Regions from separate parts of the Pseudobacillus sp. FSL P4-0506 genome, predicted to be linked through region 2. Evidence: riboswitches for the same ligand, from Rfam matches in the RefSeq annotation. Region 2 holds a riboswitch; each other region holds the start of a gene.
The links. A riboswitch is a leader RNA that binds a small molecule or an ion and turns the genes downstream of it on or off. The one in region 2 is predicted to bind cyclic di-GMP.
Positions count from the first base shown of each region.

Region 1: another riboswitch for cyclic di-GMP. It lies ahead of MKZ02_RS18825 (class I adenylate-forming enzyme family protein); the one in region 2 lies ahead of MKZ02_RS11150 (hypothetical protein).
Region 3: another riboswitch for cyclic di-GMP. It lies ahead of MKZ02_RS18875 (amidase); the one in region 2 lies ahead of MKZ02_RS11150 (hypothetical protein).

Region 1 covers NZ_JBBOOI010000001.1:3,805,951-3,817,089, reverse strand. Annotated here, with positions in the region: gene MKZ02_RS18840 (HD domain-containing protein) at 203-1,069, shown strand; gene MKZ02_RS18835 (S-layer homology domain-containing protein) at 1,291-3,279, opposite strand; gene MKZ02_RS18830 (hypothetical protein) at 3,586-3,921, shown strand; cyclic di-GMP riboswitch class I at 4,216-4,303, shown strand; gene MKZ02_RS18825 (class I adenylate-forming enzyme family protein) at 4,747-6,246, shown strand; gene MKZ02_RS18820 (aldehyde dehydrogenase family protein) at 6,617-8,059, shown strand; gene MKZ02_RS18815 (PaaI family thioesterase) at 8,188-8,604, opposite strand; gene MKZ02_RS18810 (type III polyketide synthase) at 8,870-9,940, shown strand; gene MKZ02_RS18805 (isoprenylcysteine carboxyl methyltransferase family protein) at 9,937-10,452, shown strand; gene yyaC (spore protease YyaC) at 10,619-11,139, shown strand, end outside.
Region 2 covers NZ_JBBOOI010000001.1:2,239,949-2,251,087, reverse strand. Annotated here, with positions in the region: gene MKZ02_RS11185 (DedA family protein) at 1-593, opposite strand, end outside; gene MKZ02_RS11180 (ArsR/SmtB family transcription factor) at 886-1,221, opposite strand; gene MKZ02_RS11175 (SRPBCC family protein) at 1,223-1,648, opposite strand; gene MKZ02_RS11170 (cysteine-rich CWC family protein) at 1,905-2,117, opposite strand; gene MKZ02_RS11165 (hypothetical protein) at 2,638-2,799, shown strand; gene MKZ02_RS11160 (S-layer homology domain-containing protein) at 3,204-4,331, opposite strand; gene MKZ02_RS11155 (DUF6434 domain-containing protein) at 4,950-5,522, shown strand; gene MKZ02_RS11150 (hypothetical protein) at 5,642-5,953, opposite strand; cyclic di-GMP riboswitch class I at 6,003-6,086, opposite strand; gene MKZ02_RS11145 (DUF402 domain-containing protein) at 6,371-6,919, opposite strand; gene MKZ02_RS11140 (hypothetical protein) at 7,607-7,744, opposite strand; gene MKZ02_RS11135 (DUF2164 domain-containing protein) at 8,178-8,423, shown strand; gene MKZ02_RS11130 (hypothetical protein) at 8,617-8,901, shown strand; gene MKZ02_RS11125 (pentapeptide repeat-containing protein) at 9,258-10,115, shown strand; gene MKZ02_RS11120 (IS3 family transposase) at 10,188-10,928, opposite strand; gene MKZ02_RS11115 (SAM-dependent methyltransferase) at 11,072-11,139, opposite strand, start outside.
Region 3 covers NZ_JBBOOI010000001.1:3,822,618-3,833,756, forward strand. Annotated here, with positions in the region: gene MKZ02_RS18865 (Tn3 family transposase) at 1-1,226, shown strand, start outside; gene MKZ02_RS18870 (methyl-accepting chemotaxis protein) at 1,617-3,329, opposite strand; gene MKZ02_RS18875 (amidase) at 3,512-4,414, opposite strand; cyclic di-GMP riboswitch class I at 4,464-4,550, opposite strand; gene MKZ02_RS18880 (FMN-binding glutamate synthase family protein) at 4,635-6,302, opposite strand; gene aspA (aspartate ammonia-lyase) at 6,471-7,910, opposite strand; gene MKZ02_RS18890 (Zn-dependent hydrolase) at 8,272-9,558, opposite strand; gene MKZ02_RS18895 (RidA family protein) at 10,131-10,598, opposite strand; gene nhaC (Na+/H+ antiporter NhaC) at 10,976-11,139, opposite strand, start outside.

The sequences.
Region 1 (11,139 bases), 1.6 Mb from region 2:
CATGTCTGTCAGCGGCCGTTTACCTCTCTTCTTCTTCTCCATTCACCTCGCAGAGTATTTTCAAAATTCCTCTGAACTGTATCTGTCTCTTTGAAACGGAAGGTTTATAATGAATAGATCAAGGTCTTCTTCCTGAAAAATATCGATTGAATAGGGTATAAGAATAGAAAAGTGAAATCTTTCAAAAGGTGGGGGAAATACAATGGAACTTATTGAAAAAGCTATCAACTTTGCTGCAATCGCTCATAGGGAGCAAGTGCGTAAAGCGGCTGCTATTCCTTACATTGCTCATCCATTTGCCGTGGGGATGATGCTGCAAAAAGCAGGCTGCTCTGAGGGAGTCATTGCAGCAGGAATCCTTCATGATACTCTGGAGGACACAGAGACCACGTATGATCAGCTAGTCACAGAGTTTGGTAGACGGGTAGCGGATATTGTGAGAGCAGCTTCAGAGCAGGATAAATCCTTATCTTGGGAAGAGAGAAAACAGGCAACGATTGCTGCTTTGCCGTTTATGTCGAAAGAGGCACTTCAAGTTATTGTCTGTGACAAGATTCATAATGTCCGCAGCATTCACAAGGTAATGGAAGAAGAAGGAGCGAAAGCATGGGAGCATTTTAATCAAGGAAAAAGCAATCAACACTGGTACTATTCAAATATTGTAAAACAGCTTAAGCCACGAAGAGGGGAGTTTAAGCTGATTCGTGATTTGGAAAAAGATGTGAACCGGCTATTCATTGGTAGAGAAAAACTTACAAATGAAACCATTGATTTGTTATTTGATGTACCTTACCAAGTGATAGAGGAGGAAATTCCACTTTTAGAAAAGGCTGAACTTTTGGAATTTGTTAAAGAAGTACATGCAGAAGTAGATTTTTATTATCGAAACGGTCGAATGGACTTTGCTCTTCCGCTAATGGAAGCTTTTCAAAAGCGAGGGACCGAATTTCAAAGTAATTCGGATGGGCCGCTCCTTTTAATGCTATACACAGCCGTTTTGCAAAAGCGGCTCGCCTGGTCTGATGATGAAGTTTATCGGTATTTTAAACGCAATGAAAAAAAGCTATAAATGATGCTGGCGATCAAATTTAGGCACTTTATATATGAAAGGCGCTGTTCAAATTGAGCAGCGCTATTTTTGTTTGGAAAATGGTTCAGTTCCTTTTTCAATTTCTATCTAGAACAAAAGGTATATCGTAATAATGAAGGAAAGCCTCCAATAAAACATTTACAAAGAAGCGATAATGGCAAAACAACGGTACGCAAATGAAAAGCGTACCGTTGTTTTATTTAACGGGCAATATTAATTTTTTTAATATAGTCCGAATGAATATAGGAAAATTCATTTTCCAAACTATCGGATAGAACTTTATACCAGGTTGATCCATCTGTTCCTTTAACCGTGTCAACAATGACGACTGAATAGCCGGCTGAAGGGTAAGTGAACTGCTTGGCAAAGCTTGTTCCAGCTCCGCTTCTCACATTTACCAACTGTGTGGTCAATCCGATTGAATATGGAGCAGGATTGTTAACAAAATCCTTGCCGCCCATTGCCTTATCCAGTGTATACATATGACCGGCTGCTTTGTAGCCCCAGTTTGTATCAGAAGCGTATCTTACGTTGATTCCGCTATTTTTATTGCCAAGGTGAGCGCCATTTTGATAAAGTAACCGGCCATCTTGTGGGATAGGGATATATTTTTTATTCAAGAAATTATTGGCAAAACTATTGATGCTGTCTTGAGGCGTTTTAAACGCATCGCCGTTCTCCGGATTATTATCCGTTACGTTCAGGCCAAACAGGTTATTTTTTTGCAACGCATTGCCGCTCATGCCGAATTGGCTTTCATTAATAGAGATACCAAGCATTAGCAGGGCGTTAATCTTGTATTTTTGCTCGGCTGCTTTAAAATAAGAGCCCATTCCTTTTAGTTTGCTAAGCTTTGTGGCGTCCTTATATGTAGAGCCTGGCAGTTGTTCTCTTCTTGCTAACTCCTGATCAATATACCGATCTAAGTCAGCTGCAGTATAATTTGTTTTAGCACGGGCAGATAGCATGTTGAAATATTGATAAGCTGCTCCTGCTTCCCCTTGCTTCGTTCTAAAATGAACACCATCCCAGCTGTAATATTCCACCCCAGAATTCATGAATGAAGGGGCAGGGCCTACGCTGTATGTAACAAACTTATCTGTATTAAAGTTATATAAATGATGAACCAATTGGCCGTTGTTCTCTTTTGAATAATAAGCTCGACGCTTAATCATTGGTTGAGGCAAAAGGTAGGCATCGCTGTGCTTGACAAAACCTGTTTTTCCAGCAATTTTGATTTCTATTTTTTCTGCATCCGATGTGACGTATTCCAATTCAGTTGGAGGAGTACCATAAGCTCCGGCGTCCACATTGAAATAAAAGTTTTTTAATGAAGAATCATAGATTAATGTGGCCGCATGTTCAACGGTCGGTTTAGCAACGACGATGCCGGCATTCATTTTAACGATTTGGTTGCCGGACATAATAACTTGTGCCGGATCATTTGCCATAGCCGCTGCGGCTTTTTCGTATGTATCAAAGCTTTTAGCGCCGGTATTCAGGTTGCCGTTTGCGTCCACTGTTCCCACTCTAAATGGCCCATCCGGCTCGGGCTCTTCTTCTTTTTCAGCAACCTTAAGCATTCGATAAATAAAAGCCGCCGCTTGTTCGCGTGTTGTGTGGCTTTTCGGTTCAAACCTAAGGGTTCCGAGATTGTTATTGTTTTTATCAACATTTGGAATGCCAGCGGTAATATTAAGTCCTACCATGTGAGCAATAGCTAACCGGAACATAGAGGAGGTGATTTCATTGGCGTCAGTAAAATCAAGCGATCCTCTTATTTTCGATACTTTAAGAAAATCAAGCGAATTGTCGATCATGACGGACATTTGTTCCCGGTTGATAAAGTCATCAGGACCGAATTTCCCGTTTGAATAACCAGAAATGATCCCTGCTTGGGCTGCTGCATTGATGCTTGGTGCCAGTGTTAATGTAGGGGGAACATCAGAAAATGTTGTCGTTCCGCCACTTAAATGAAGAGCTCGCGCTAAGAAAGCAGCGAATTGTCCTCTTGTTACTTTTTCCTTTGGGGCATAGCGTCCTTCTCCGTAGCCAGAGACAATTCCTTTCTCAACCATCGCTCTCATTTCTTTTTCTAATGCACCGCTGATGTCATCTGCGGCAGAGGGAGAGGGTATAATCGGGAGAACCAACAAAAGAGTGAGGAAAAACGCAGTTAGTTTTCTCATAATAGACTCCTTTCTTTCAAAAAACTTCCTATGATTTTTGTAATCTTCCATAATATGATAGTTTTTCATCTACCGATTAATCGTAACAGAAAATAAAGAACAAGATAAGGGGTCCATTCTACTATAGAAGGAAAAAGATTTAAGAAAATACAGCAATCTTTTTTTCTGTTACGGTAAAAAATAAAAGATGTTACTCATTTTTTATTTCCATGTAATTTCATAGAAAAGAAGATGAAAAGTTCAATTGCTACAATGAAAGGTAGCAATAAATAAGATACATACTATGACGGATAAAGGAGTCCACACATGGAGGAACATGTAAAGAAGTCTTTAGAAGAATGGAAACGCGAGATTGGCGAATTGTTAAAAGATATAGATAAGGAATACGAGGAAATCAAGCGGGAACTACAGGTGTATTCTTATAAATTCAGCATCACTAAACAAGTGATTCAGTCAACAATTAACGAAGACATTATTCGCAATATCCGTGAGCTTTATCATACCCCTTTTGAAAAGAGGTTTAATCAGCTAAAGGAAGAAATCAAGGATTTGGAAGAAAAGAAAAAAGTGTTTCAAATGTTCATCGATAAGATTGACAAAGTAAAGGGAAAAGAGAGTGTGCAGGAAACTGCTCACTCATAGGCTGAGAAGACGTACCGGAGTTTTTCATTCTTTCTACCATTCATCACTCGTTAATGAATGTTAATGAAAGAGCCTATGTATTTTGGGGGCTTATAAGCTAAGTGAGCGTCGATGATAAAAGAGCTTGCTACGAAGAAATATGAAGTAAGCAATAACTATAATTGGTCTTTTCGTCAAATATGAACAAGAAATGGTTAATTTATACATTGATGTTTACATTTACTTTTAGAACGATTATCATAACCATGAGAAGGCTCTGTGACTTAAGATTTGTCAGGAATAAGCTGTATTTACAAACGAGGATGGAAAGCTTGTCCAGAGATAAGGACGCAAAGCTAAGGGCCTGCGGTTATTTTTTAGCTATGGCCTCCTGGTTACAGAAAGAGGATTGGGCAAAAATCAGGGATGCTCTTTATGAGAGTACCCTGATACAAAAAGGCCTGCCAATCTTTGGCAGGCCTTTTTGTATGACTTTCACTAAATTGTAGGGGGAAGATGCGGAATATTAAGAGGGAATTTAATTTTTAATAGATAAGTTAACAAAAACTCTCTAAGAATAGAAGCGTTCATGCAACTATTTATCGAAGCATCAAAAAATATGTTTTTTTAAAAGGCGCCCTCTTTGTTAAGCTGCTCTGTTAAAGTTAATTATAGAAAGCTTGCTTAAAACTTATGTTACTAATAAAAATTCAACGTAAAACAAGAGTTGTCTAATGTGCTTGATGGTCTAAATTTAAAGGAAATTGAAAGCAGCGTTCATTCTTTTTGATACATGCTATACATGTTAGAAAAGATGGCACGTTTTCTTACGAAAGGAAGGTCCGTATGACGGATTTATATAATTGGATTTTTTGTGAAGAAGCAGATTTATCTAAAAGAGCTCTAATTACACAAACAGGGACGTACACGTTAGGAGACCTAAAGAAAAGTGTCAAAGAATATCATTCAATTTTGAAAGATATGGGTGATATCAAAGGGAAAAAAGTAGCGATCATTGTACCAGGGGTGGCTACTTTTTTAAGTATCTTACTCACGGTGAACAAGTTAGGCGGAACAGTTGTCCCGATAAGCCCACTCTTAAGAAAAGAAGATTTAACTCAAATCCTATCCTTTATTGATCCGCATATCGTCTTTACAGTCAAGGAACACAACGGTTTCTATTTAGAAAAAACTGTGCGGGCATGGGCAGGCTCTGTGGGTGAGGAGGTTGCGATCATTGAATCAGCCGATGGTCATGAATGGAAAACGGAGATCATTGCTGGGAAACCAAAACGAAGGGAAGCGGACCACTCGCCTTACATCATCGGGTGCACATCCGGCAGCACGGGAACACCAAAGGGAATAATAGTTGATAGAGCCTTTTTTGAGTTTGCCGAAAGGGCACTAACTAAGGGGGCTAGCCTCTCAAAAGAAGACAAGGTTTTCCTGGTGGTTCCAACATCGGTGTTGTATGGGCTTTGCTGGCTGCTGGCGGGGCTTCATTCTCAAATCACGATTGTTGCTACTGAATCATTTAGTTTTCCGGCAATTTTAAAACTAATGAAGTGGAATCCTGCGAATAAACTAGTGACCAGTCCTTCGTTATTCAAAGCTTTATGTATGTTTGACAAAGTTAGTGATATATCTGTGCTTAAATCGCTAACGGAAGTAAGCTTGGCTGGGGAAATGATTACGGCCGAATTTTTTGAAGGACTTGACCCCTTACATCATTGTAAAATCACTAGTATGTATGGTCTCTCGGAATTAGGAGCCCTTATGTACACAGAGTCTGATATTCGGGAGGGAGTAGAATGGTCGTTAACACCTGGAGTGGCGTATAATTTGGAGAATCTATCCAAAGAAGGCGTAGGTGAATTACATTTTAAAACACCTTGTAAATTTCTTGGCTATTATAAATGCCCGGAGCTAACAGAAGAACTGTATAAAGAAGGCTGGTTTAGTACAGGAGATTTGGCGAAAATCACGAGTGAGCAAAAAATTAAAGTCGTTGGTCGAAAAAAAGATATGATCAAGAAAGGCGGACAACAGGTTATCCCGGGCGAAATTGAACAAATGCTAACGAAGCATGAAGCAGTAGAAAAAGCAGCGGTTTTAGGAATGCCTCATGCCATCTTTGGCGAACAAGTCATTGCTTTTATTATCAAAAAGAAAGAAATTCCATTAAGCGAGATTTACAATTATTGTAGAGACCGTTTGGCCAGTTTCAAGGTTCCGGATAAGATTTTTATTTTGGAAGATATTCCTTTAGTTCAAGGAAAAGTGGATAAAGTGACCTTAAAGCAAGAGGCGCAAAAATTAATTGCGAATATTGAAGAAAAGAGTTAATTCTTTTACATGGTGAGACGGTTTATCTTAATAAAAGCATTCCTTTTAAAAAGCTCATACATAGCTGAAGAGGAAGGAAATCAGAATGAAGTACAGGTCTCTGAAAAATCATCTAACATTTGATTGCAAGACAACCATTTCGCTATTTCTAATAACTGAAAATATGCTAAACTAAAAAAAGTTCCACTATTCACGACACTTTTACCAAATGTAGAATCCGCATTCCCTCTCACTTTTCGGCATAGTCTGGGGAAACATTGCCACTCATTTGCGAGTGAACGATAGATAGACAAACTGATAGGAACAGATGCCCGATTGCTTTTTTGATAAAGCAGTATAAGTGATTATTGTTGAAAGAGGAGGAGAAACAATGCGTTATTTAAATTACATTAATGGACAGTGGAAAGAACCAATTACAGGGGAATACAAAGAAAATACAAGTCCTCATAATGGAGAAATTCTAGGGGAATTTCCTTCTAGCTCAAAAGAGGATGTTCAAGAAGCAGTAGCAGCAGCGAAGGAAGCGTTTTTGTCATGGAAAAAATGCTCTTCCCAAACACGGGCATCCTATCTGCGTAAGGCAGCAGCGATCTTAAGTGAAAATATAGAAGAAGTAGGGCGGGACTTGGCGCTTGAAGAAGGTAAAACACTTGCAGAATCAATTGGAGAGACACAGCGTGCCATTAGTATTCTAGAGTATTACGCAGCAGAAGGTCTTCAGCCAATCGGTGACGTGATTCCATCTGCCAATGCAGACACACTTTTATATACGAACCGTGTCCCACTTGGCCCAATTGCATTAATTACTCCTTGGAACTTTCCAATCGCTATTCCAGTTTGGAAACTCGCACCAGCTCTTATTTATGGAAACACAATAGTGATTAAGCCAGCAGATCTTACTCCGAAGTCTGTTTATCACGTCATGAAAGCCTTTGACGAAGCTGGGATGCCAGCGGGTGTTGTAAACTGTGTATTCGGAAGAGGGTCGGTAGTCGGCAATGAGCTTGTAGAAAACCCGGGAATCAAAGCTATTTCTTTCACCGGCTCTAATCAGGTTGGTTTGCAAATTCAAAATCAAGCAACAGCAAATGGGAAAAAGGCGCAGTTAGAAATGGGTGGAAAAAACCCATTGATCGTACTCGCAGATGCTGATGTAGAAAAAGCTGTGAGTATTGCTATAAATGGCGCTTTTAAATCTACCGGACAAAAATGTACGGCAACGAGTCGTGTGATTGTCGAAGAGGGAATCTATGAAGCATTTCGTGATCGTTTAGTTGAACGTACGAAAGAATTAAAAGTGGGAAATCCCCTTGAAGCAGATTCATTTATGGGACCGGCAGTATCAAAAAACCAAAGAGACGGCGTGCTAGCTATGATAGAAGCTGGCAAGAAAGAAGCGACTCTTCTGTGCGGAGGCGAGATGGCAGCGAATGAAGAGCTTGCCAGCGGTTTTTATGTGCAGCCAACCATTTTTGAAAATGTATCTCGGAATGCTCGAATTGCCAGGGAAGAAATTTTCGGACCTGTCATTGCCTTATTCAAAGTAAAGAGCTATGAACAGGCAATTGATATGGCTAATGATACAGAATATGGTTTAAGTGCAGCTATCTGTACAAATAATCTTACCTTTGCTCATCGCTTTGCGGATGACATTGAAGCAGGGATTATTCATGTAAATTCAGAAACAGCTGGTGCTGAGCCGCAAGTTCCGTTTGGCGGCTGTAAAGCATCCAGCACGGGTTCACGCGAACAAGGCAAAACGGCAATTGAGTTTTATACACAGGTTAAAACGGTTTACATGGATCGAATGTAATTTCTTCTTATTAAAAGAACAAGGAACAGCCCCTCTGACAGCTTCGTCAAAGGGGCTGTTATGTCGTAGAAATAGACCTCGCTTGTTTAAATCATATCGCTAGTAGCAGGTAAATAGGTAATTGATTTTCACTTTTTCTCCATGATCATAACAGAAGAAGTCACACTTGCAGTCAATTTCCCATTTTGTTTTAATTCTGCAGTCAGATAGGAAACCGTGCGACCGAACTTCTCTACCTTGACTTCGATGTCCACTTCGCCGGTAAAGGTAGGGCGGTGAAAAGTTGTTTGCAAGTTAATTGACGCAAACGTTTGGTTTTCATGCAATAACGGAGTAATGGCATAAGCCATCATAATATCAGCCGCCGCTGCTACGAAACCTCCCATGATGACACCATTCCCATTTAGCAGCCGGTCCTCAATCGACCAGGTTCCTTTTGAATACCCTTCCCCTGCTTCCACTACTTTTACACCAAGTGTTGTATCGCAGGCCGGTGGAGCACTTTCCCCGCGGATCACTTCATTTAAATTAATCGTCTTAATCATTCTTATCCATCCTCCTATATAAATAAGCGCTTTCAAAACAATAAATAAACTATTCGTCAACGTATGCTAGATCTCCTGCATTAACATTAAATGAACGATCGTAAAAAGAGTGTTACATTGAATTTATACACTAGAAGGATAAATTAATGTGGCGGCACAGAGGATGAACAAACTCTTCAAAAACCAATACAGACGGGTGTATGAGCCATTTAAAGAGGGAAAGATACAAGTAAATTATTTAGTTGGCAGAAGGGATGAGAAAGAGATGCCGTTTATTCGGAGTGTAGTGACTGAGAATCCGCCGTATCGTTTTGATCAAAAAGAAGTAGTAAAAGTTGTAAGGAGTTTGTTTGGAGAGCATTACACCGATATTGAGCGACTATTGCGGGTATTCGGTAACGGACAAATTGAAAGCCGATATTTTGCAGCTCCATTATCATGGTTTGAGAAAGAGAGAGGATTAGAGGAAAAAAATCAGAAATATATTGAAGAATCTGTCCGTCTCGGAAGCAGAGCTGTCACAAAGTGCTTGCAAGAAGCCAAGATCAATAAAGAGGACATTGATGCCTTAATTTTTGTCTCCAGCTCGGGAATGGCGACACCGACTATTGATGCCCGTATTATGAATGAACTAAAATTTCCTGCTCATATAAAGAGAATCCCACTTTGGGGACTCGGTTGTGCAGGTGGTGCAGCAGGGATCAGCCGGGCACATGATTATTGTCTTGCTTATCCGGGCGCTAAAGTGCTCGTACTCTGCGTCGAATTATGTAGCTTAACTTTTCAGCATGCTGATATGTCAAAAAGCAATTTGATCGGCACGTCCTTATTTGCCGATGGTGCAGCGTGTGCGCTAGTTACTGGTGAAGAGGCACAAGTTGAGGGAGCAGGATTCTTTACTAAAGATACACAGTCCACACTAATGCCTGATGCTGAAGACGTTATGGGCTGGGATGTAAAAGAAGGAGGGCTGCACGTCGTTTTCTCTAGGGATATTCCGAATATTATTGAAAACTGGTTAAAGCCCAATGCCGCTCTTTTTTTAGGTAAGCTCGGCAAAGAATTAATTGAAATCGACCACTTTATTGCCCATCCAGGTGGAAAAAAAGTAATTGATGCCTACGAAAAGTCACTAGGATTTCCAAAAGAGAAAACGGCCCCATCAAGAAACGTGTTAGCCTCTCATGGGAACATGTCCTCTCCGACAGTGCTATACGTTTTAAAGGAAGTGATGAGTCAGCAGCCTGCTTCTGGTGAACAGGGACTACTCACGGCGCTTGGACCGGGGTTTAGTTCAGAGATGATCTGGATGGAATGGGGAGAGAAGCAATCATGAACTTTTTTTTTATCCTATTCATTTTTGTTGTTATCCAACGGCTGTTGGAAGTTATTTATGCTCGCTCCAATGAAAAGAGAATGAGAGCTCAGGGGGCTATAGAAATAGGAGCGGATCATTATAAATGGATTGTATGGCTCCACATCCTATTCTTTGTTTCTTGGCTAGCAGAAGCCCTTTATTTGGGAACAGAGCTGGCATGGGGGTGGCAGTGGTATTTTACTGTTTTTTTAATTGCTCAAGTACTTCGTATCTGGTCTCTTGCGTCTCTTGGTCCATTTTGGAATACAAAAATTCTTGTTCTTCCAGGAGCATGGAGAGTAAAACGTGGTCCATACCGCTGGATCTCCCATCCAAACTATGTAGTAGTAGCTACTGAGATTGTCACACTTCCGCTCATCTTCGGAGCATGGAGAACAGCATTAATTTTTTCTGTTGCAAATGCACTGTTATTGCTTTTCGTACGAATCCCTGCAGAAGAAAAGGCACTGCAAAAATTGAAAAGAATTTAAAGCAGCCGATATTTTCTTTTATTACCCCCTTTCTATCATAAGAATAAGATGAACAATCGTTGAACAAGGAGAGGAAGGATGTGAAAAATAACAAATACCTGATAGAATAGAACATAAGATTTTGATTATTTTTACTACGACACCTATATAGATAGAGAGGATAGGGATGAATATGTGGCCTTTTCCCAAGCGAAAAAAGAATGAAGTAAAGGCAAAAAAAGGATACTACATGGCTGCCAAAGACCAAATCGATGAGAGGGAAATAGAGATTTTGTCTAGTAAAGTAAGATGGGCTCTGCAGCATTCAGTTAATAAAGAAATTATTTTTTTATGCATCGGGTCCGATCGTTCGACAGGAGATTCGCTCGGCCCTCTCGTTGGAACGATGCTGAAAAAAGAAAAAATTCCCTATCCTATATACGGTACGCTGGAAGAGCCTGTCCACGCTTTAAATTTAGAAAAGGTTTTAAAGGAAATTTATAAAACACATAGTGATCCATTGGTGTTTGGAATTGATGCTTGTTTAGGGGATGAACATCAAATTGGCTTTATTCTCTTTAAAGAAGAACCGTTTATCCCGGGAAACGCTCTTAATAAAGCTTTGCCTCAAGTAGGGGATTTGCATTTGAGGGCAATAGTGAATTATTTAGATCCGCTATCACCTGCACAGTCTTTAAATAACACCCG
Region 2 (11,139 bases):
CTTTTTATAACAATGAATAAGCAAAAAACAAGGAGCAAAAACAACAAAACATAGATGACTTTAGAATAAATTCCGATATTCTGTACGATGACTTCCCAGGAAGCCCCGACGGACGCTCCCAAGTTTACAAGAACCGTATTCCAAATCAGTGTCCCTAGGGTAGTAAAGAGAAGAAATAATCCAATATTCATGTTTGACATGCCAGCAGGAATAGAAATCAAACTGCGAATCAACGGAACAAAGCGGCAAAAGAAAACCGTCCATGCTCCATACTTGTCAAACCAGGCATCTGCTCTATGTACGTCTTTAGTCGTAACTCTAAGGATATGACCCCATTTATTAACGATTTTCTCCAATCTTGGGACATTAAGCTGCAAGCCAATAAAATACAGAACTAGGGCCCCGATAACTGAACCTACCGTTGAGGAAATGATCACACCCGTAATGCTTAGCTCAGAAGTAGTCGTCATAAAGCCTCCAAACGTTAAGATGACTTCTGACGGTATGGGAGGAAAGATATTTTCAAGAGCAATTAAAAGAACAATTCCCATATAACCATATTCATTCATGATTCCAATCAACCAATTTTCCATGCTGTTCTCCTCTGGATATCCTCTATTCTCTCGCTAATTTGCATAGTTAGTTTATCAAGAATCTTTCCATCAATAAAATAATTCACCTCTATAATTTAATAAAATCCTATAGAAAGAAGCTGAAAGATCACCTCTCCATTTCTTGCTAAAGTATTATGTTAGCTCCCTGCCTCTCCGCTAATTACTTAGATCACTGTATACATCATACTTAAAGCAATGCCCTTCTGATTTCTCTAATTCTGACTGAACGAAAGATGAACATAGAACACATTAACTTATATATCCTATCTTTTTACCACGTTTGATCATTATGTTCCTCTACATATCTTTTCAGAGCGTGCAGCTTTTCATCCCAATACTGTTCAAAAAAGGCAAGCCAGTCTTTTAACTCAACCAACGGTTCTGCTTCAAGCTTATAACGCTTTTCCCGTCCGACCTTTCGACTGCTGACAAGCCTGGCTTCAAAAAGCACCTGCAGATGTTTATTAACAGCTGTGCGGCTTATAGGGAAGCATTCTGTAATCGCTGCAATAGACATTTCTTTATTTGCCAGTAATTTTAACAGATTACGGCGAGTTGGATCTGCAATCGCTTGAAATATATCATGCTTAGGTTCAGGAGAATACATTTTAAGCCTCAATATAGGAAGGAAGCTTTTCGTTTACGATTTTTTCCCAGCCATCATCCATAACCGCACGAATCACTGAATGCGGCTGTCCGAACTCTGTCACTTGTTCGGCATTCCATCCAGAGTGAATTAACGTAAACTCTGTTTTTCCTCCTTCTGCCTCTTTTAATTCAAAAGCAAGATGCCAGTCTTTCCCCCAATCAAATCCAACACGATGAGGGGGATCAAGTTCAGTTACTTTACAGGGCGAGTCGCCAAATTGGCCGGCATACAGGACGAATTCGCGTCCTAAAATAGGTTCAAAATTACTTGGCATCCACCATGAGGCCATGCCTTCCGACGTAGAAACGGCCTTCCAAACTGTTTCAATTGAAGCATTGAGGACGATAGTTTTTCTGATTTCCGGTAATGATTCTTGAGCTTTCATTATGGCACCTCCATTTTTATAACACCTAATAGTGTCATAAAAATCTTAACACTATTAGGTGTTATTTCAACTGTTTTTTATGAAATATTTTAATGACCTACAGAAGAATCGTTGATCAACTGTTCGTATTTTTCCTTCAGCCGCTAATGAAATCGAAGGAGATATTAAAGTCGCCACTAAGCCAAACAAGCCTTGAAAGCCAACTTATCCCACAGTAAATGGAGGGAAAAACAGCACATATGATCAATGCCCTCTTCTAAAGCAAACCTTCCTCTTTAAAACGGTCCAAACATTTTTTACAAATACATGTTTTTCTTAATTGTTCGACAGGCACCAGGTCAAAGATTTCTTTTGGAAAAGACTCCTCACTGCACCAGCATTCCCCTAAAGATTTATCCATCGAATGACAACAGTTATTGTCCCTGCTACAAATGGGACAGCACTCGCCTGCAATCACTTTCTCAGCCATATTTATCCCTCCCGTATTTATGTTCCGTCTTATAGATAGTTTATCAAAAAAACGCTTGCAAACTCGAGAAACTACTACAGATCAGTTTAGCCCCAGATGACCGGCCGTTCTGTTCACACTCTGAAACCAATTAATTGTCTTTATTCTGGCTCTGGCGTTGCTATTTGAAGAGACATTGGCCTGTTGTAAGAATCGATTCAATCTCTTGCAACCTTAATAGCCGGACAACAACATAAAAATAGAGAAAAGGATAAAGCGGTTGATTGACGATCTGGTTCAATAAATGCTATGAACCAAGGGATATGCTTCATGACAAGTATAAAATGATGCAACCAGATTACCGAAGACTACGATGTCAAGAACAAAGAAAGAATTAACCGTTTACCTTCCTAGTGCTCTTTTTCTTAACCAGCCCCCTTCTTACTTCAAATAGGTCTACTTACACTCTTTAACTTGTCTTCCTCCTAAAACAAATGGTAATATAGACGCAGTTATAATGTCGCTTAAAGGAGGTTTTTGCATGCTTTCTGATTCAGAATTGGTAATATTTATCAAAGAACTAGGCAAATTAATAGATGAGTATTACGATTGCCCAAAAGAAGCTATCCGAAAAGAGATTCATCAAGATATTCTATTGCTATGTTCTGTTATTAATTATGAAAATACTGATTATTATTCTTAAGTTCCTTTCCCCGTTCTTCTGCACAAAAGGTTTTGTTACTTTTTATTTTTTTCAACTTATATAAACACCCTTAATTCTTACTACCTCTTATGGCAGTTCCCCACCTTTATAACCTTTCATAGACGCACTCTATGATTATTCTTTAGCACTCCCTTATGCACTACAGATAAATGAAGGGTATTCTTGCCAAGAAAAGAGTCGATTGATGCTCTTTCTTCTTCAGTGTAAAGTCCAATTCTTCATATAATCTCATCTACCGTACAATTGATCTTTTCTCTACTGACATGAAATAGTATGATTTAATTGATTCATTCGCATTCTTTATGAAATATGCTAAATAAAAAAAGCAAACGGGTGTTAATGACCCATTTGCTTTTTTATTTTATCTACTTTAACAAGTATAATTAGGAAGCATTGGCTGCTGCGGAAATCTCCGCTTCCCAATCATCTTGAATGTCTTCATTATCTAGCACAAGATTATAAATCTTCCATTTTCCGTCCATGCCTTTTTTCAAATAAGCCGTTCCTGAAGCATCCACGTTCATACTGAAAGATAAATCTGGTGACGAGAATGATACTTTATACTTTAGATTATCCATCCGAACTTTTGCAAAGCGTTTATTGACAGTTACAGGATTGATCTCATGAGTGCCAATTTGCTCAATAGTAAAAGTGCCTCCCATATCCTCTATGTCACCCGGTAATTCTACCGTGTCAAGCGATTCCGATAAATAATAGCCTGTCGCTGTATCCTGATAAAGAGCTTTAAGCCCGGCTGTATTTTGCTCTTTCATTAATCGCATTTCTTCTTGAACGTTGCGATTCACAACTGTCTTGATTGCTGTTTGATCGGCCTCGCTCCCCGCTTCTTGATGAAGCGCCCGGTCAATCATAGCAATCGCTTGGCCTCGGGTAGCTAAATCATGGGGCTTAAATGTATCACCGTATCCTTGAATAATCCCGTTTGCAGCAGATTTTACAATCGCCTCATAAGCAAAGTTTGTAGGCGGGACATCTTTAAATGTCTTCGTTGGTGCTTTAAAAGCCACTGTATTGCTGAATGCCCGGTAAATCATTGCTGCCATTTGGTCACGCGTAATATGCGCATCCGGGTTAAACTTTCCATTAGATCCACCAGCAACGATCCCATGGCTACTTGCGATACGCACCGGCTCATAATACCATTTAGAAGCTTTCACATCAGGGAATTCTTTTACATTCGTTCCAGTCTTCAAAGATAAAGCACTTACTAAAATCTTTGTGAACTGTGCGCGGTTAATTTTTTCCTCTGGACGAATACTTATGTACGAGTAATCGTATATTTCGCCATCTTCTTCAATTGTTTCGGACTCGACGTATCCATCAACAATATCAGAGTAAACAAACCGTTCAATTGAATCATAAAACCGATGGTTTGGACCGACGTCCGAAATATCATAGCGCTCTACAGGCTTTATAGCCGCTGAAGCACTTGAAGAAAACAATAATCCAAATGACAATCCTAAAATTGGTAAAATCTTAAATGACTTCAAATTTTTATCCTCGCTTCTAATAGTTTCTGTGATTGAGACTTATATTATAGCTTTCTAACAAAAATTACAATATAATTTTTTACTTTTATTGAAAAATATTTATTTCCACAAAAAGGATATAATTCAATAAAAAAACCACCTTATGGGTAGTAGGAAATACCTAGTTGTTCTTCAGCTCATATAATCAATAGCTAGGCTGTCTTTTTTGTTAGTTATCTAGCTAATCAAAGTGATCCGCCGCTTACAAAAAATGGTGAAATTATCCTTTCATATCTCAAATTCCCTCTGTGCGCCTTTATAGAAGAACCGTATGAAAACATGATTTACCTTTGTTCAAATGAATATGGCACTCACTTCATGTGGCTTTCTTATAGTAATGATCAACCTGAAAGTCTATCCTAGCAGTCGGTGTTTTTTATTTTTGCACACTTTCTGCCCAATAAATGATCTCTTCATCAGAATGACTTTTCTTTTACATCATCGTGCGGTGGTTTAAAAAACATGTTGATACCTAGCGGTTTTGCTAATGTTTGTTAGTCATTCACATTTTTATCCATAATTGGATTGATAAAAAAGAACGTTTGTTCTAAACTGGAATAAGTATACGGAGGTGTAATGATGAGGCCTGGTCTTACAAGATATATAACTAGTCAAGATTTTAAAAATTTTTATTGGCTGAAGGAAGAATTGCGATTATGCTGCAGAGAGAATGGGATAAGCGCATCCGGTTCGAAAATAGAACTTTCAGCTAGAATTGAAATGTTTCTTGAGACGGGGAAAGTAGAGAAGCCGCTCAGAAAACTAACGGTTCGCTCAAACCCCAACAAACAAAGATCGTTAAGTTTGGATACGGTCATTACCGAAAACCATCGCTGCAGCCAAGACGTTAGAGCTTTTTTCAAGTCAGCGATTAGTCCGAAGTTCCGTTTTTCTACATATATTCAACATTACTTTAAAAATAATATAGGAAAAACATATCGTGATGTGGTAAAGGCTTGGCACGAGGAAGAAGAGTGCAAGAAAGACTCACCATATAAGAAACAAATTGCCCCCCAATTTGAATATAACCAATTTATCCGCGACTTCTTCGCTGATCCAAAAAATAAAACAAAAAGTCATAAAGACGCGGTTAACGCTTGGAATGATATTAAAAAGCTTCCCGGGAGTAATAAGTATATTTCTAACCGTTAAACGTTGGGACGCTTACGGCTAATAAGCGCATCATAGTCTGCTTGTCTTTTCTTGAGACACGTCGGTTCCACAGTATCTTTATCGCATAAAAAAAACCAGCAAGAATGCTGGCGGTTGAACTAGACAGGTTTATTCTTTAACAAATCTTGCAGCTTTTTCTCTGCTTTTTCAAAATCCATGGATAACGCAGTTAAAAACTCAAGGATATCATTTCGCTTTGACATTTCTCTTAAAGAAAAAAATACAGCTGGTTTGTTAACTTTAAGAACCGTCATTATCTCTGTTGTCGGCAAAGGCAACGGAGATTTTATCCGTAGAAAAGATCGTAAAAAAACAATAAAATCAAATGCTGAATCAGGAGTATCCGAATAACTTTCCATCAGGCTGTAAAATCTTTTAATGCTCGTTCTTAACTCTTCATTTTGCATCATTAGTCCCTACCTTTAATTGGATTCACCAAATAGGACCATCATTTTCCCCTTTGGCAGCCCGGCTATCATAATTAAAAATCTTAGACCCGCGGCTTTGCGTCCTTACCTTTCGATAAGTTTGCCTTTATCATTAGGAATCACTTTATCAAACTACCAATAAAGCGATCACAATATCATAAGAAGAATATAGGAAATTATACCCTGAGTCAATATACCTTATGGCGCAATTAATTACCATTTTATTGCTCTGATATAAATTTACCTTCTCTCGATATAATTTATTTTTCAAAAGGAAATTTATGTATACTTTATTGCTTATAAACGACTCCTCTTTCTTTCTCTTGCTGATGAAAAAAAGCATCTGATTAGTTAATCAAATGCTTTTTCTTATTGCTCTGTTTAACTGATAACGGTTGCTTAATCCTTTAACCAATAAAAAAGTTCCTCATGTTTGTATACCTGTTCTGTTTCTAAAATAATTTCAGGCAATAAGACGTCCAGAGTATTCATTAATGAGTGTAGAGCCTGCTGAACCGTACCTTTCTCGAATTGATCCAGCGGCTCAGACAACTCATCCTCATCTAGAACGAAACAGCTTCCATTTGGAAGAGCCAGGACATCAATGATCAAGTCTTCAAAAGAGAGGATTTGACCGGTTATCTGTGTGTTCTTGACAATGTTAAAGTAAGAACCTAAGTAATTTCCCTCGCCATCCCTCCAAACATACGCATTGTACGGTCGATCTTTCCAATAGTAAGCAATCGTATAGCTGCCCTTAGGAATCGTTAATGATGTTTTCTCTGCCGTCATTGTAAACGACTCCTTTATTTTATGAAAAAGGACGATTTTTTGATCTTGCGCCTTCAATAGTTTGCAAACATGTTCAACAATGGTGAAATCATATCGTATCTTTCTTTCTATTATTTTATTAGCATATTGATTAATGGATGTATTTAGATGAATCATCGTTTAGTTTCTCCTTCTATCTCATGCTCTTGATCAGACCTATGTTCTGGTCCATTGTATCATCAAAAAGCAGCAATTTTTATCCATTTCGCTTCAGATTTACAAAGACCGAAGAACAACGAGGAAGAGAATGAGCAGTAAGAAATTAAGAAGAATGAAAAGCCTAAAGCCTTCCTTATTTCCTTTAGAAGGCTTTAGGCTTTATTGTGAAACCATGTTAACTGACGCTTTCCAATCAAACGGACCCGCGATTTTAAATTGAACGACTCCTTCCGTGTAGAGAGTTGTACTTTCTAAAGGGACGAATAAAAAAGAAATGATCTTCTGCTCATACTTTCTTGTAAGTATCTAATCGCAGAAATACATTGGAAGTGTTCGAAAGAGAGGATAGAAAACTGAATGAATGGCATGATTACTTTTAAATTAAAGCGTAAAGCAGCGAATGCGTCAGCGAACGAGGAAATGTTTCAAATTTGCACAGAAAATAATTGATGATTAAAACAGACCCATCCATCGGAAAACCCAAAGAAGAAAGACTCACACAGACTGATTCACACCGAAGACTTTTACAGAAAGCTTTTCTCTCTTTTCAACTTTTCCAATGTGACATGATCGATCAAGCAATTTTTCATGAAGCACTCAGCTATGATAGACAAAAGAGACGTCAAACGAATGAAAGCTTCGTCGTCATTCTTTTATTTTGCCTTTGAATGCCTGTGGAACATCGTTATAAAATTTATGAAACAGGTAGACAAGATAAGCGTTTAAATCAAATTGGTCTTTATGAACAAAATTAGACAGTGTTAAATTATTTTTTCTCATCATTGTTCTCCCTCCTCTTTATAGCATTCTTCACCCATAATAAATTCATTGTCATATGCCCACCAAGCTGCATACAAAACTTCTTCTAATTTCACTATAATGGAAAGCGCTTACAAAGTGAAGGGGGTATTACAAAAAAAATTTCGACGAATTTCTTCAAATAGAAAAAAGAGAAGATACAAATGGCTGCATGTCTTTCGTGTGTGGTTTCTATCCGCTGACAGTAGTGAATACATAGATAGCAGCAGAGAGAAATCAATTGTTGTGAAGCTTATAAGCACCCTCCGTAAAACATGTATCATTGACTATTCTTTAGAAAATGATTTGCTCGCCAGACAATCCATTCTGTACATAATTGGCCATAAAAATATAGACTGTAATTTCTTAGGCTTCACCTGTATAGTTACAGTAACATGCCTTCAAAGGAGTGATTGATTTGTTTATGAAAATTACAAAAGAACAAAAGGAATTAATGATTGCTGACATTCAAGATTTCTTTCTACAGGAAAGAGATGAGGAGATATCTGAGTTCGCCGCAGAAAGGGTGTTGGATTTCGTTAAGGAATTGTTGGCTCCGCATTTCTATAATGCCGCCATCTCCGATGCAAAGCATATCATTGAGCAACAATTTTCTTCATTGGAAGATGAAATCTTAACGTTAGAGCGGCCCATAAAACGCTGAAAGCTAGTCACTCTGAGAGTGAATTTACTACAATTCACTCTTTTATTGTATTCTTTGCACTTGTATCCTTAAACCAGTTACGGCTTTCGATTCTTCATGACTCCTATATAGAAGCGGCTAGGTTTGCCTGGCTTTGTTCGGATAAATAACAGAAAAGCCAGCCATACTACTACTGGAAGGTGGTGTATTGGTTATCGTTTTCCCTACCGTGCATACAAACTTTTGGGATGCTGTCATCGCAGTGCCTGTAGTCATGATCCTAACACAGCTAATAAAAATGTTCTTTCACACACCTAAGTCACTCGTTCCGCTTATAGCCCTTTTTAATGGTTTGCTTATATCTATCTTTATCAGCCACAATGGCCATCTCACCGCAGGATTATTTATGGGTTGGTTCTATGGTTATGCAGCAATAGGTTCTTACGCTTCTTTAAAAACGAGCGTTCTTTCCTATCTAAAAAAAGTTAGACGTGAGTAATGCGCCTTTTGCTGTCGTTTATTTGTTAAGCTTGAGAAAGTGACTCTCCTGATTGTCACTTTCCTTGAACTCCTTCCTCCCCCTCTCACTATCCGACTTCTATTTTCTTTCATGCTATTCTTAAGAACCCTCTTCATTTAATCAAGAGAATGACTCCAATTGATTAGAGGAACGTTGTTAAACACACTGGCCAGACCTACTCTAGCAAACCGATTTACTATAAACTCCCCCTATTCTCGCAATTAGCAATTGACCATGAAAACCGGCAATGATAGGATTAGAGAATTAAAGGAATAAAATAACAATCCCATCTTCAATACTTGACAGTAATGTGGATTTAAAGGAAGTGCCCTATTGTGTCAAATCAACAAGATTTAGTACGCGATACCAGCCAGGACCGTCTTCATGCTGATTGCGGAAGCTGTTTTGGCTTGTGCTGCGTTGCTTTACCTTTTGCCGCTTCAGCAGACTTTGCCTTGAATAAAGATGGAGGGGCTCCTTGTTCGAATTTACAAACGAATTTTCGCTGCAGTATTCATAAAGACCTGAGACAAAAAGGGTTTCGAGGCTGCACGGTTTATGAATGCTTTGGCGCGGGACAAAAAGTTTCCCAAATTATTTTTAAAGGAAAAGATTGGCGAAGCGCCCCCGAAACGGCCAAGCAAATGTTTGATGTATTCCCTATTGTACAGCAGCTTCACGAGATGCTTTGGTATTTAACCGAAGCTCTGACATTAGAAGCTGCCACCCTCATCCATAACGAACTTCGCTCGGCTCTAGAGAAAACAGAACAGCTTACCCATCTCAGTCCTGAGGCTATTGCTGAACTGGATCTACCGGCGCATAGATCTGATATCAACCTTCTGCTTTTGCGTACTAGCGAGCTCGTACGTGCGGGGGTATCCCCGAAACAAAGAGGGGCTAAGAAACGCCAAAAGCCTATCGGCAGAGGAGCCGACCTAATCGGGGCCAACCTTAAAGGCGCTAATCTAAGGGGAGCAGATTTAAGAGGGGCTCTCCTTATAGCTGCTGATCTCCGGGAAGCGGACTTAAGAGTAACTGATCTGATCGGCGCCGATTTTCGGGATGCGGACCTTAGCGGAGCTGATCTTACAGGATGTATTTTTCTTACGCAAGCCCAAGTGAATGCAGCGAAAGGAAACACCAAAACCAAGCTCCCTTCCGCGCTAACTCCTCCAGCACATTGGTCATAACAACGAGTCAAAAAACCCTTCTTACTTGGGACGGGACTGACCCCTATTTTTGAGACAGGGATCAAAACACCTTTAAGCAGCCAGCTGCCGATATTTGACCGGTGGCTGATTGTTTAGTTTCGCTTGAATACGGGTATGGTTATAATAGTGAATATAGCTTTCGACAGTTTGCTCTACGGTAGCCGTCGTAGTGCTTGTCAACTCGTCGAGATAGAATGTTTCAGACTTTAGCGAGGAATGAAACGATTCGATGGAGGCATTATCAGAGGGTGTCCCTTTCCGGGACATACTCATGGTAATGCCTTTTTCTTTGACTGCCTGCTGATAAGCATAAGATGTGTACACAGATCCCTGATCGCTGTGCAGAATGCATCCCTCTGGGAGGGGTGGCAGCTGGGCCAGCGTATGTAGCACAAAATCTGTATTCTGGCAGCTTCCTAAAGAATAGGCAATGATTTCGCCGTTAAATAAATCCTGAATACTTGAAAGATACAGCTGTTTCTGGGACCACTTCCTCTCCAATTCTTTGTACTTTTTTAGTACTTCAATCTGCTGTTTCAAATACCGATTTTCTGCCTTCAGTTTCTCTGTTTCACTTTCATACTCAGCCCCTTTTCCGAAGGAATACTGCTTGCCCACTGGCTGTTCAAATCGATGAAACTCGCCTGCTTTGTACCATTTCATCCATGTTTTAAGCTGTGTCTTATTTCGAATGTTTAATTCCTTTAAGACTTCTTTGACCGGCACCCCAGCTAATCTCATTTTTACAGCCTTCATTTTTACTTCCGCTGGATAACTGACTCTTGTCCCCATAGAAAAACACCTCCAAGTTATTTTCGAGTATCCCATACTCGTTTTCAACTTAAAGGTGTTTTTTATTTGTCTCACTTTATGGGGTCAGTCCCCCTTAAACAAGAAGGGCTTTTTAGTTCCTTGTTATATATACGTCTTATCAACTAATTTTTTTCGCTGTGCTTGCTTTCTGGCTTTTGAGCGACAATTTGAATGACATGGGACAAACCAT
Region 3 (11,139 bases), 1.6 Mb from region 2:
TAACTGATTTACTCATGGATGTGGCTCATATAACAGGATTTCATGAGCAATTCACTCATGCTTCCAATAATCGAAAACCAGATAAGGAAGAAACAATCATTATCATGGCTGCTCTTTTAGGAATGGGAATGAATATTGGCTTGAGCAAGATGGCCGAAGCCACACCTGGACTTACATATAAGCAATTAGCCAATGTATCTCAATGGCGCATGTATGAAGATGCAATGAATAAAGCCCAAGCCATTTTAGTAAACTTCCATCATAAATTACAGTTGTCCTCCTATTGGGGTGACGGTACAACATCCTCGTCAGATGGTATGAGAATGCAGCTAGGTGTTTCATCACTGCATGCAGATGCAAACCCTCATTACGGGACTGGAAAAGGAGCAACTATCTATCGTTTTACTAGTGATCAATTTTCTTCTTACTACACAAAGATTATTCATACAAATTCAAGAGATGCGATTCATGTTTTAGATGGATTGTTGCACCATGAGACGGATCTAAATATAGAAGAGCATTATACAGACACATCTGGTTACACAGACCAAATATTCGGGCTGACTCATTTATTAGGATTTAAATTTGCTCCTAGAATAAGAGATTTATCAGACTCAAAATTATTTACAATAGATAAAGCAAGTGAATATCCAAAATTAGAAGCCATTTTACGTGGACAAATAAATACAAAGGTCATTAAAGAAAATTATGAGGATGTTTTGCGATTAGCTCATTCTATAAGAGAAGGAACAGTTTCAGCATCCCTTATTATGGGAAAACTAGGTTCCTATTCAAGACAAAACAGCTTGGCTACGGCCTTACGTGAGATGGGCCGAATAGAAAAAACGATCTTTATTTTGAATTATATATCGGATGAATCATTAAGAAGAAAAATACAAAGAGGATTGAATAAAGGCGAAGCCATGAATGGATTAGCAAGAGCTATTTTCTTTGGAAAGCAAGGTGAGCTTAGGGAACGAACCATACAGCATCAATTGCAAAGGGCCAGTGCTCTAAACATAATCATCAATGCCATCAGTATTTGGAATACTTTACATCTAACAAAAGCAGTTGAATATCAAAAACGGTCTGGTCGTTTTAATGAAGAATTATTGCACCATATGTCGCCTCTAGGTTGGGAACATATTAATTTACTAGGGGAATATCATTTTAATTTGGAGAAAGTGGTCTCGTTAGATTCTTTAAGACCATTGAAACTTTCTTAACGTTGTAAAAAATGGGGGAATCGTCCCGAAAATGTGCTTAGCGTTGTAAATCCGCATTTTCCTGACGGTACCCCTATATGAATAATGACAATCGGCTAAACCGTCCTCCTGTAGAAAGACGGTCAAGCCTTCAATCTCACTATTTCACCTTGACAATCACGAAATTTTCCTTGTAATTACGAAGCGTCACCTCTTCAATTGTTTTCTGCGCTCATACATTTGATGTTCAGAAAAACAATTAAGATCTAATTTACTCGTGACTGTAACTGTCAGGCTCCTATCAAAAACCCCCGAAAGAAAATGTCTTCTTTCGGGGGTTCTTTCAATTAACGGATGAAACAGATTGTTCAAACCTGCAAAAAACGAGAAGCCTTCCTCTGTCTCCATCCTTTACACTTTAAACCTCATAATCAACTGCTGCAGTTCTTCGGATATCTTTGCTAGAGTCGCAGAAGCTGTGGAAATCTCATCCATCGAAACTAATTGTTCTTTTGTTGCTGTTGAGACGCTTTCATTGCTTGCCGCTGACTCTTCAGCTACATTTCTAACGACATTCATTGAATCGGCAACTTGAACAGTACCTGAAGATAGTTGGTTAATCGCGCTAGCAACATCTTTAATTTGGGAGACGACTTCATGAATGGAAATTTCGATTTTCTCAAATGATTCTCCGGCTTCCTGCACTACATTAAGGCCTGCTTCTACTTCTGTTGCCGCAGAGGTCATAGATTGTAAGGTTTGTCCTGTGTTACTTTGAATGATTTGAATCAAATTTGTAATTTGCTCGGCTGAGGCTGCTGATTGTTCAGCAAGCTTCCGTACTTCATCAGCAACTACAGCAAACCCTTTGCCTGCTTCTCCTGCTCTTGCTGCCTCGATGGCAGCATTTAAGGCAAGAAGATTGGTTTGAGCAGCAATCGCTGTAATCACCTCATTAATTCTCCTAATCTCACTTGAGCTTTCGCTAAGTTCTTTAATCGAAACTCCTAACCCTGTAACATTTTCATTGATGGAATTCATCTGTTGCATAACTTTTTCAATCGACTGCTTTCCCTCAGAGGACATATCAGACGTTTGGGAAACTTTTTGTGACACTTGCTCAGCATGAACAGTGATTTTCTCTGCATAACCTGCCATCTCATTAATAATTTTTGTGCTCTCTTCCACACTTCTTAATTGGCGGCTTGATCCTTTAGCCAATTCTTCAATATTAGTAGATACGCTCTCGCCAGCGCGGCTGCTTTGTTCGGCGCTTGCGCTTAATTCTTCAGAAGAAGCCGCAACCAACTCAGATGTTTCGCTCACTGTTTTAATAATTTGCTTTAAGCCATTAATCATGTTGTTAAAAGAGGACACCAGCTGGCCGATTTCATCTTTAGAGCGATAGTTTCCTTCAACCGTAAAGTCTCCGTCTTCCGCCCTGGACATTAAAGATTGGATTTGTTTGATCGGATTGACGATAATTTTCGTAATCATGAGCCCAATGAAAATCGAAATAACGATTCCCAACAAACTAACTGTAATTAAGATCAGCCTAGCTGTTCCCAATTTCTCGTTGTTTTTCTCTTTAATTCTCTTCGCTAATTGCTCATTGTAATCTTGAAGGTCATTAATTGCCTGATTGATTTGCTGGCGTTTCTGAGAAGCTTCTCGATTATAAAGAGCATATGCCTGATCGTTCTTATTTTGAGCAGCCAAATCAAGCACTTTTTGCCTCAGCTCTCGAAATTCAAGCAATCTTTTCTGAAAAACTGCTAATCCTTCTTTCTCTTCGGAGGATAATTCTGTTTTTTTGTATTGCTCCATCCATGCATTATTTTCCTTTATTGCTCGATTAATGCTATTCATCAACTCTTCGTATTTGGCCGGGTCCTTAGTGACCATAATTTCCAAGGTGAAAGCATCGATTGCACGGTTATTGGCATTTATCCTCCCAAGCCAATCAAGCGGCTGCAAGTGCTCCTTATACATTATCTCTGAACCATGAGCCATCTCTTTCATATTTTTATATCCCACTACACCGACAATGCTTGTAATAACAGCAAAGAGAATAATCAGGGTTAATAATTTCTGTGATATCTTCAAATCATGTAGAATCTTCATTGTCTAGCCCCTTTTTTGTAAAGTTTTTATTAAGTTATATCGGACATTTATCATCTAAATATAGAGCTAGTCTCGTCTATAAAAAAAATTTTTTTGGGAATGTTTAAAACATGACACAAATTCAGTAAAAGACATCTAAAACAACTAAAAAAACGCAACTAGAAAAGTTGCGCTTGATATTTTCATGACTGCCATGCCATCCAGCTTTGCAAGGAATGAATAGAGAAACCTTCAAAACTTGAAAGATTGCCGTAATAAGACTTAACGATCGCTAATTGCTCCCACATATATGTCTCGCCTTCTTCAGAAAAAGAAACAAAGTCAGCTTCCGTGGAAGGAACTGTTTCCACTCCAACAGAAACTTTTTTATTCTTTGCTGCAGCGTTATTCATCTCATTTCGAACGAGCTCCATTATTCCGTTCGGGCTGCCAGCAGTATCCCGATAAGCCATAATGGTAATGGCATCCGTATTTGCAATGACCCACTCTGATAGCTTTCCTTTTCCTAAAGTGTTGCTGTAATTTTTTTCATCAAACCAAAATGGAATATCTACTGCAAGAGGCAGACCTAAGCGCTGGGCGGATTGATGGGCCTCTATCAAAAGTGTTTGATAAGCTAAAACTGTTTTTTTATATTGACTGTTCCATCCCTCATATAAATACGGTTCCACATCTAAATGAATTCCCTTAAACTTTTCTTCCGGCAATGCTTTCACCTGGTAATTGGTTACCCAGGAGAAAAAACTTCGCTGCTGGGCAAGCCCCTTGCTGGAAACCCAGGAAGGAGCACCGTCCAGCGCATGCACTTGAATTCCTTTTGCTGCTGCCTGTTTAATAAATTCTTTATAATGCTCTGTTGAAATGCTCTGATCAATCTGCAAATATACTCGTCCCACTTGACGATCCTGCATAAACGCAAGCAGTTTATCTTTGCTTGTAACAATTTCCTGTGTATCCCATAGCCAAGTTGACCGCGGCTCCGTCACTTCATTTGCTGCCGCTCTGTCACTTGTCATCAGAAATACTGCACTTCCTGCCATGAATGCCATCACTATCAACAAACACACATTCTTTACGCTGTACACACCGTTCTCCCCCTTTTGTTGAAAGCCATTGCTCTTCAATGCTGAGGAGAATGGCAGCCCGGCGGCCATACAGTCTCTGCTGCTTAGGTCCGTAGCTTTGCGTCCCTGCCTTTCGCCAGGTTTGCCTTTTACACCTTTATTATCGGTGGAGAAGAAAGGAATGTTTAAGAAATGTAGCAAAAGCAATTAGTTATCTAAAACTCACTGTGTGACACCCACTTTAGACAAGCTCTGTGCCTAGAGGAGGCGACTTTCGCAACGGCTCTTCCCGATGATTGTCTAGTTTCTGATCCCCCCCTATTTGCTGCTCCACCTCCCGGAGGATGTCGGCAAGTGGCGTAACAACCCCCTTATCGTCTTTGTATGCAACATGTTGAGGTTTAAAATGTACAGGCGACTCTAAGCCGGCAGCTGCTGCAAGACGGAATAATCCTTCCCGAAGGGTGATCAAATAGTTGGCTGTCCGGTATTTTTTCTCATCAATGACAAGTGCTTTTTGTAGATCTGGATCAGTGGTGGCCACTCCAACCGGACAAATATTCGATTGACACTTCAATGTTTGAATGCATCCTACTGTAATCATGAATCCACGCGCAATATTAACGAGATCAGCCCCCATCGCAAGAGCAATTGCAATCCGGTCAGGGGTAAACAGCTTGCCGGAAGCGATAATCTTTACCCGGTCACGCACCCCATATTTCTGAAGAGTAGCTACAAGAATAGGCAAAGCGGATTTAATCGGCAACCCTACACTGTCAATCAGTTCCTGGTACGAAGCTCCTGTGCCCCCTTCTCCTCCGTCCACTGTAATAAAATCAGGTCCTTTTCCGGTTTCCTTCATATATTTAGCCAATTCTTCTACACTGTTATTGCTGCCGACGACAATCTTCATTCCCACTGGTTTCCCAGTATGGTGGCGAATTTTCTCAATGAATTCACATATGGAGGGCACATCGCTAAATTCCCGAAAACGGTTTGGACTATCAATTGATTTATAAGGTTCAACTTTACGTATAGCGGCAATTTCGGGTGTTACTTTTTCGGCATCAATATGTCCGCCTCGCGCCTTTGCCCCTTGTGCCAATTTGATCTCAAACGCTTTAATTTGCGGAATTTCACTCTTTTTCTTTAATTCTTCCCAGTCGACTGCTCCTTGTTTATCGCGTATGCCAAATAAACCAGGACCGATCTGCATAATAATATCGACTCCGCCTTTTAAGTGATAAGGGGATAATCCGCCTTCTCCCGTGTTCATCCAAGATCCTTTTCCTAAAGCTAACCCTTCGGATAAAGCGGTAATAGCCTTGTCTCCCAATGATCCATAACTCATGGCTGACATGCCAATCTGTCCTTTTAAAATAAACGGATGCTTAGTAGTTGGGCCAATCACCACAGCCTCCTCATCATCCAGCAAATAAGCGAGTGCCTCTTCATCCTCCCGCTTTTCCTCTCTTTGCATAAAAAGAGGATCTTTTAATAAAATATATTTTTTTGTTAACACTTTTTCTTTTCTGTCTACTTTCAGTTCCTCTGTCAGCTTCGGAAACATATCATTTCGTATGAAAAATCCCTCTTCCTCAAAGTCACGTTTTGATCCAAATCCGACAACATCACGGCTGTATTTTGCACTTTTAACAATATGTTCGTAATCCTCTCTAGAGAAAGGCCGGCCTTCCGTATCACTATTGAACCAATATTGTCTCATTTCCGGTCCAATCTTCTCAAAAAAATAACGAATTCTTCCAAGAAGTGGGTAATTCCTTAAAATGGAGTGGCTTTTCTGATTCCGATCAAATAACATCATATACACTAGAAAAGAAATAAATATAATGAAAATAACGGCCAGCAGCACGGATCCTAAAATAATTAAAAAATCTGCAAGGTTCATTATTATTCCTCCAATTTATGACGGTTCAGGTTTCCTTAATTTGCACGTACGTCGAGGAATATATGCAGGGAAGAGAATTTCATCAGACGCTTGTTATTTCAGTAAAGAAAAGAGCCTCCGAAAATGGACCATTCCCATGTTTTTTCGGAAGCTCTTTTATATTAATTGTTATTTATTAGCGACAGCGTTATCACGTAAAAAAGCAGCCCCAGCAATGCCTGGCTCAGTCATCTCAAAAGGATTTAAAATAAGCTCAATCTCTTCTTCTGTTAAAATTCCCTGCTGCAAGCACAATTCACGAACCGATTTTCCGCTCGCGATCGCTTCTTTGGCAATTTGTGCAGCTGTTTCATATCCAATATGAGGATTGACCGCTGTAATGATTCCCACACTTTTTTCTACGTATTCTTCCAAGCGAGCCACATTGGCCTCAATGCCAGAAAGACAACGGTCTGTAAAGGTACGGAATCCATTCTCCATGATATTGATAGATTGAAGTAAATTAAAAACTAACACAGGTTCCATAACGTTCAACTCAAACTGTCCTGCTTCAGAAGCTAAACAAATCGTGTGATCATTACCTATCACTTGAAAAGCGATTTGATTGATCACTTCTGCCATGACCGGATTGACCTTTCCAGGCATAATCGATGAGCCAGGCTGACGTGCCGGCAGGCTAATCTCAGCAAGCCCTGCGCGCGGACCCGAAGCCATCAACCGAAGATCATTGGCAATCTTAGACATATTAATCATACAAATTTTTAATGCGGCAGACACTTCCGTATACGCATCCGTATTTTGAGTGGCATCAACAAGGTGTCTCGCACTCATTAAAGGAAATCCGCTCAATTCCGCAAGATAGTTAGTCGCGTTTTTTATGTAGTCAGGATCGGCATTCAACCCTGTTCCTACAGCTGTGGCCCCGATATTGACTTCATACAAGTGCGTGCGTGATCGCTGAATTCTTTCCATATCACGTTCTACGACACTGCTATAAGCTTTAAATTCCTGGCCCAGGCGAATAGGAACAGCATCTTGGAGATGGGTACGGCCCATCTTTATCACATGGTCAAACTCCGCCGCTTTTTCCTCAAATACTTTATGCATCTTGCTCATTGTCACAAGCAAACTTTCTAGTGATGCCAATACAGCAATGTGAATAGCAGTAGGAAAAGCATCATTTGTTGACTGCGACATATTTACATGGTTATTAGGACTTAAATAGCTATAGTGGCCTTTTTCGTACCCTAACAATTCCAGGGCACGATTGGCAATCACTTCATTGGCGTTCATATTGATCGAAGTACCGGCCCCGCCTTGAATCGGATCTACAATAAACTGGTTATTCCATTTTCCTTCTATTACTTCTTCCGCTGCCTGTGTAATGGCCTCACCAAGCTCTCTATGTAAACGGCCCGTTTCCATGTTTGCCAAGGCAGCGGCTTTTTTCACTATTCCTAATGCTTTAATCAAAGATCCATGAATGTGATAACCAGTAATAGGAAAGTTTTCGGAAGCGCGCATTGTTTGAATGCCATAGTATGCATCTGCTGCAATCTCTTTTTCACCTAAAAAATCTTTTTCAATTCTTACTTTATCTTTTATCATTATCATTCCATTCCTTTCAGAAACATTTCTCCTGACATGCTGTACCTAGAGTAGTTCTCATCATTGATTCTAAAAAAATGTCTGAAATAAAATATACATTCTTTACATCATAAACAACCTTCTTTTTTAGAACAGTCGACTCACTACCATTTTAAGGAATTATTCCTAAAATATTCTTAATTAAGAATACAACCGGATTATGTATAAGTCAATGTTCCTAGAAAAATATTTTTGGGCTTTATGAAAATTTCGCTCCACATCCAACTATAGCATATTCTTATCTATCTATATCATTTAAAAAATATAAAAAGAAGGAGCTGGCCACTTGCAAGAGCCTGCCCCGTTATAAAACAAAATGCTATTATCTGTTAGCGGCTTCGCTAAATATTCCCTCTTTTATATTGTTTTGTGATAGCTCTCGATCTATGTTTATAATACCTTGTAACATTAAGTTTCCTGCCTTTTCAATATCTTCAGCCAGGCTATTTTCCTCGGGACAATGGCTTTTTCCGTCTATGCTCTTTACAAAAATCATTGCTGACTTTGCAACAGCAGCCATATGGGCAGCATCATGAACGGCCATACTTGCCATGGTGATATGTGGTTCATTTGTTTCCTCAGCAGTATGCTGTAAGATTTTGACGATACTTTGATCCAGATCAATCGGATTCTGATCTAGAAATGTATTCTCGTCAACCTCGACTTGCCGTTTTTGGGCAATCCCCCGCCAACTTTCCCGAATACTTTCTACAATTCCCCGAACTTTTTTGCCGTCTTCTCCTCTAACTTCAAAATTAAATTCAACCTGCCCTGGGATGATATTTGTAGCATTCGGGAAAACCATCAACTTGCCAACTGTACCGACTAAATCTGTTTGGTCTTCCCGGCATAACCGCTCCACTTCAAGAATCATTTCAGCAGCAGCAGTTAGGGCATCATTGCGATGTTCCATCATTGTTGTACCCGAATGATTTGCTTGTCCGCTTACTCGGACGGAACTGCGATACATGCCAACAAATTTATTAATCACAGCTACAGAAAGATCTCGGCTTTCCAATCTCTTGCCCTGCTCAATATGGAGCTCTATAAATACCTTTTTCTCTTTTGCTATTTGCTTCATTTCAGGGAATTTATCCAACCCTCCGCCAACCTTCTCTAATTCTGTTTTAATAAGGACTCCATTTGAATCACTCACGTTCTCCAACATATCGGCCGTTAATTTCCCGGCAAACGATCGACTTCCGAATGTGGATAAATTAAAGTCGTTTGACTCTTCAGCAGTGAATGAGACAATTTCTAAGTCATGATTTAAAGTTATATTATTTTCTATCAAAGTCTTAATAATCTCTTTCGCTGTAAGGACTCCTAATGGACCATCATATTTTCCGCCGTTTGGAACAGAATCTAAATGTGAGCCAATCACAATCGTGCCTTGTTTTTTTCCTGTTCCTTTTTTTCTTCCCCAAATGTTAGCGGCTCCATCAATGGTGACAATTAGTCCCATATCCTTCAGTTCTTTAATAAATCTTTCTCTCACTTCATAATCAGCCTTTGAAAAACTCGGTCTCGTGATACCTCCTTTGTCGTTTTTTCCGTATTCGGCGTATTTTTCGATATCGCTTAATAAGCGTCTTATATTTATTTTCATGTTCGTTCTGTTCCTCACTTTCTTTTTCAATTGAATATGTAAATCTTTTTATTTGCATAAACGCCGCAAATGCTGCTGCCATTCTTTTGGGCTTTCTAGTCTCTCTTTTGCCTGTTATCCGCCGAGCCAATGAAAATATGCTGTCATCGGATAATTATCACCGATTGCTGATGTAGTCTTTTTTCTTTGTTTTCGCAACAATAGGGAACTTCCGTATTCCTCTTCAAACCTTGCGATTACATCAGGTAATCATACAAACTGGTATTTGTAATCCGTTCCATCTAAGTGCAAAGACAACCGGTGTTTTGTCGCCTCATCAATCGATACAAACAGTTGTTTAGCAGAGGACTAAAATTCCTTTACCGATTTTACATACCATGAACCTGCCCTACATTTACTTTTGGCGTTAAATTCATCATATAATTCCTTATTTGATTTATTGAGATACCACCCTCTATCGAAAATCATCTCACTTCTTATTGTTTTTCAAATAAATGAAAGAAACCGCAAATCTCTATATTTTAGAGTATTGCGGTTTTGCTATTCCTTTTGATCAGGATTACGTTATCCTATTAGCCTTCATTGCTCTCTTCGCTAATCACAGCCTCAACATCAATTTCCATTAACATTTCGGGCATCGCAAAACCGCTGACAATCAAACCAGTGCTGCAAGGATAAACATTTTTGAAGTGTTCAGCTATTACTGGATAGACTTTACTGCGGTCTTCTCGCTTGAGTAAATATACAGTAATCTTGCAAATATCATTAACCGTGCCGCCCGCTTCTTCAATCAGTTGTCTGACGCACTTACATGCCTGGTCTGCTTGCTTCGCCACGTCTCCAATTCCATGGAAGTTTCCCTCTAAATCAAAGCCAGTTTGTCCTCTTAGGAAAATACGATTTCCCGCCCGTACAGCCATACTAAACTCATTTTTAATATGATGCTCCGGCTTCCCTAAAGTGGAAGGATAATATTGGTCTGTTTTGAACTTTCTAAATCTTTTAATCGCTGGGCTTTTTACCTCTCCTTGTAATGACATAACTGCCTATCCCTCCTGATTTAGTCATTAAGGAATTTTTCCTTAAATGAACCTTATTTAAAATATACTATCAATTCATCCAGCGGTCAACAATGTTATAAAATATTTCAAACAATCAGAATTCTTAACTTTTAAAAGTATTCAACGATCTAAGGAAAAGGCAATACAAAGATTGAGAAATAATACTACACCTATGGCTAATATAACTCCCCGACCAGCAACAGCCGCCGCCAAGCCTATCTTTCTTTTTAGTTGTTTAGTAATCCTCCCATTGTTAAACAAGACTTTTAATACGTTACTCAAATATCTGCGTTACTCTATGGGAAGTTTTCATTGAATCAATTATGTTTCACTTAAGCTGAAAATCTGTCCGACATTTAGATATCAATTGCTTTTTTTACGTTAACATCTATTTCTTTCGTTTGTTCTTCTAATGGCAGGCGGTTAATCTTTATATTGAAATAACCAAAAATAATTGCTACGAAAGTACTGATATAGCAAAAAAATGCATAAGGGGCATATTCAACTGCAGAAACGCCAA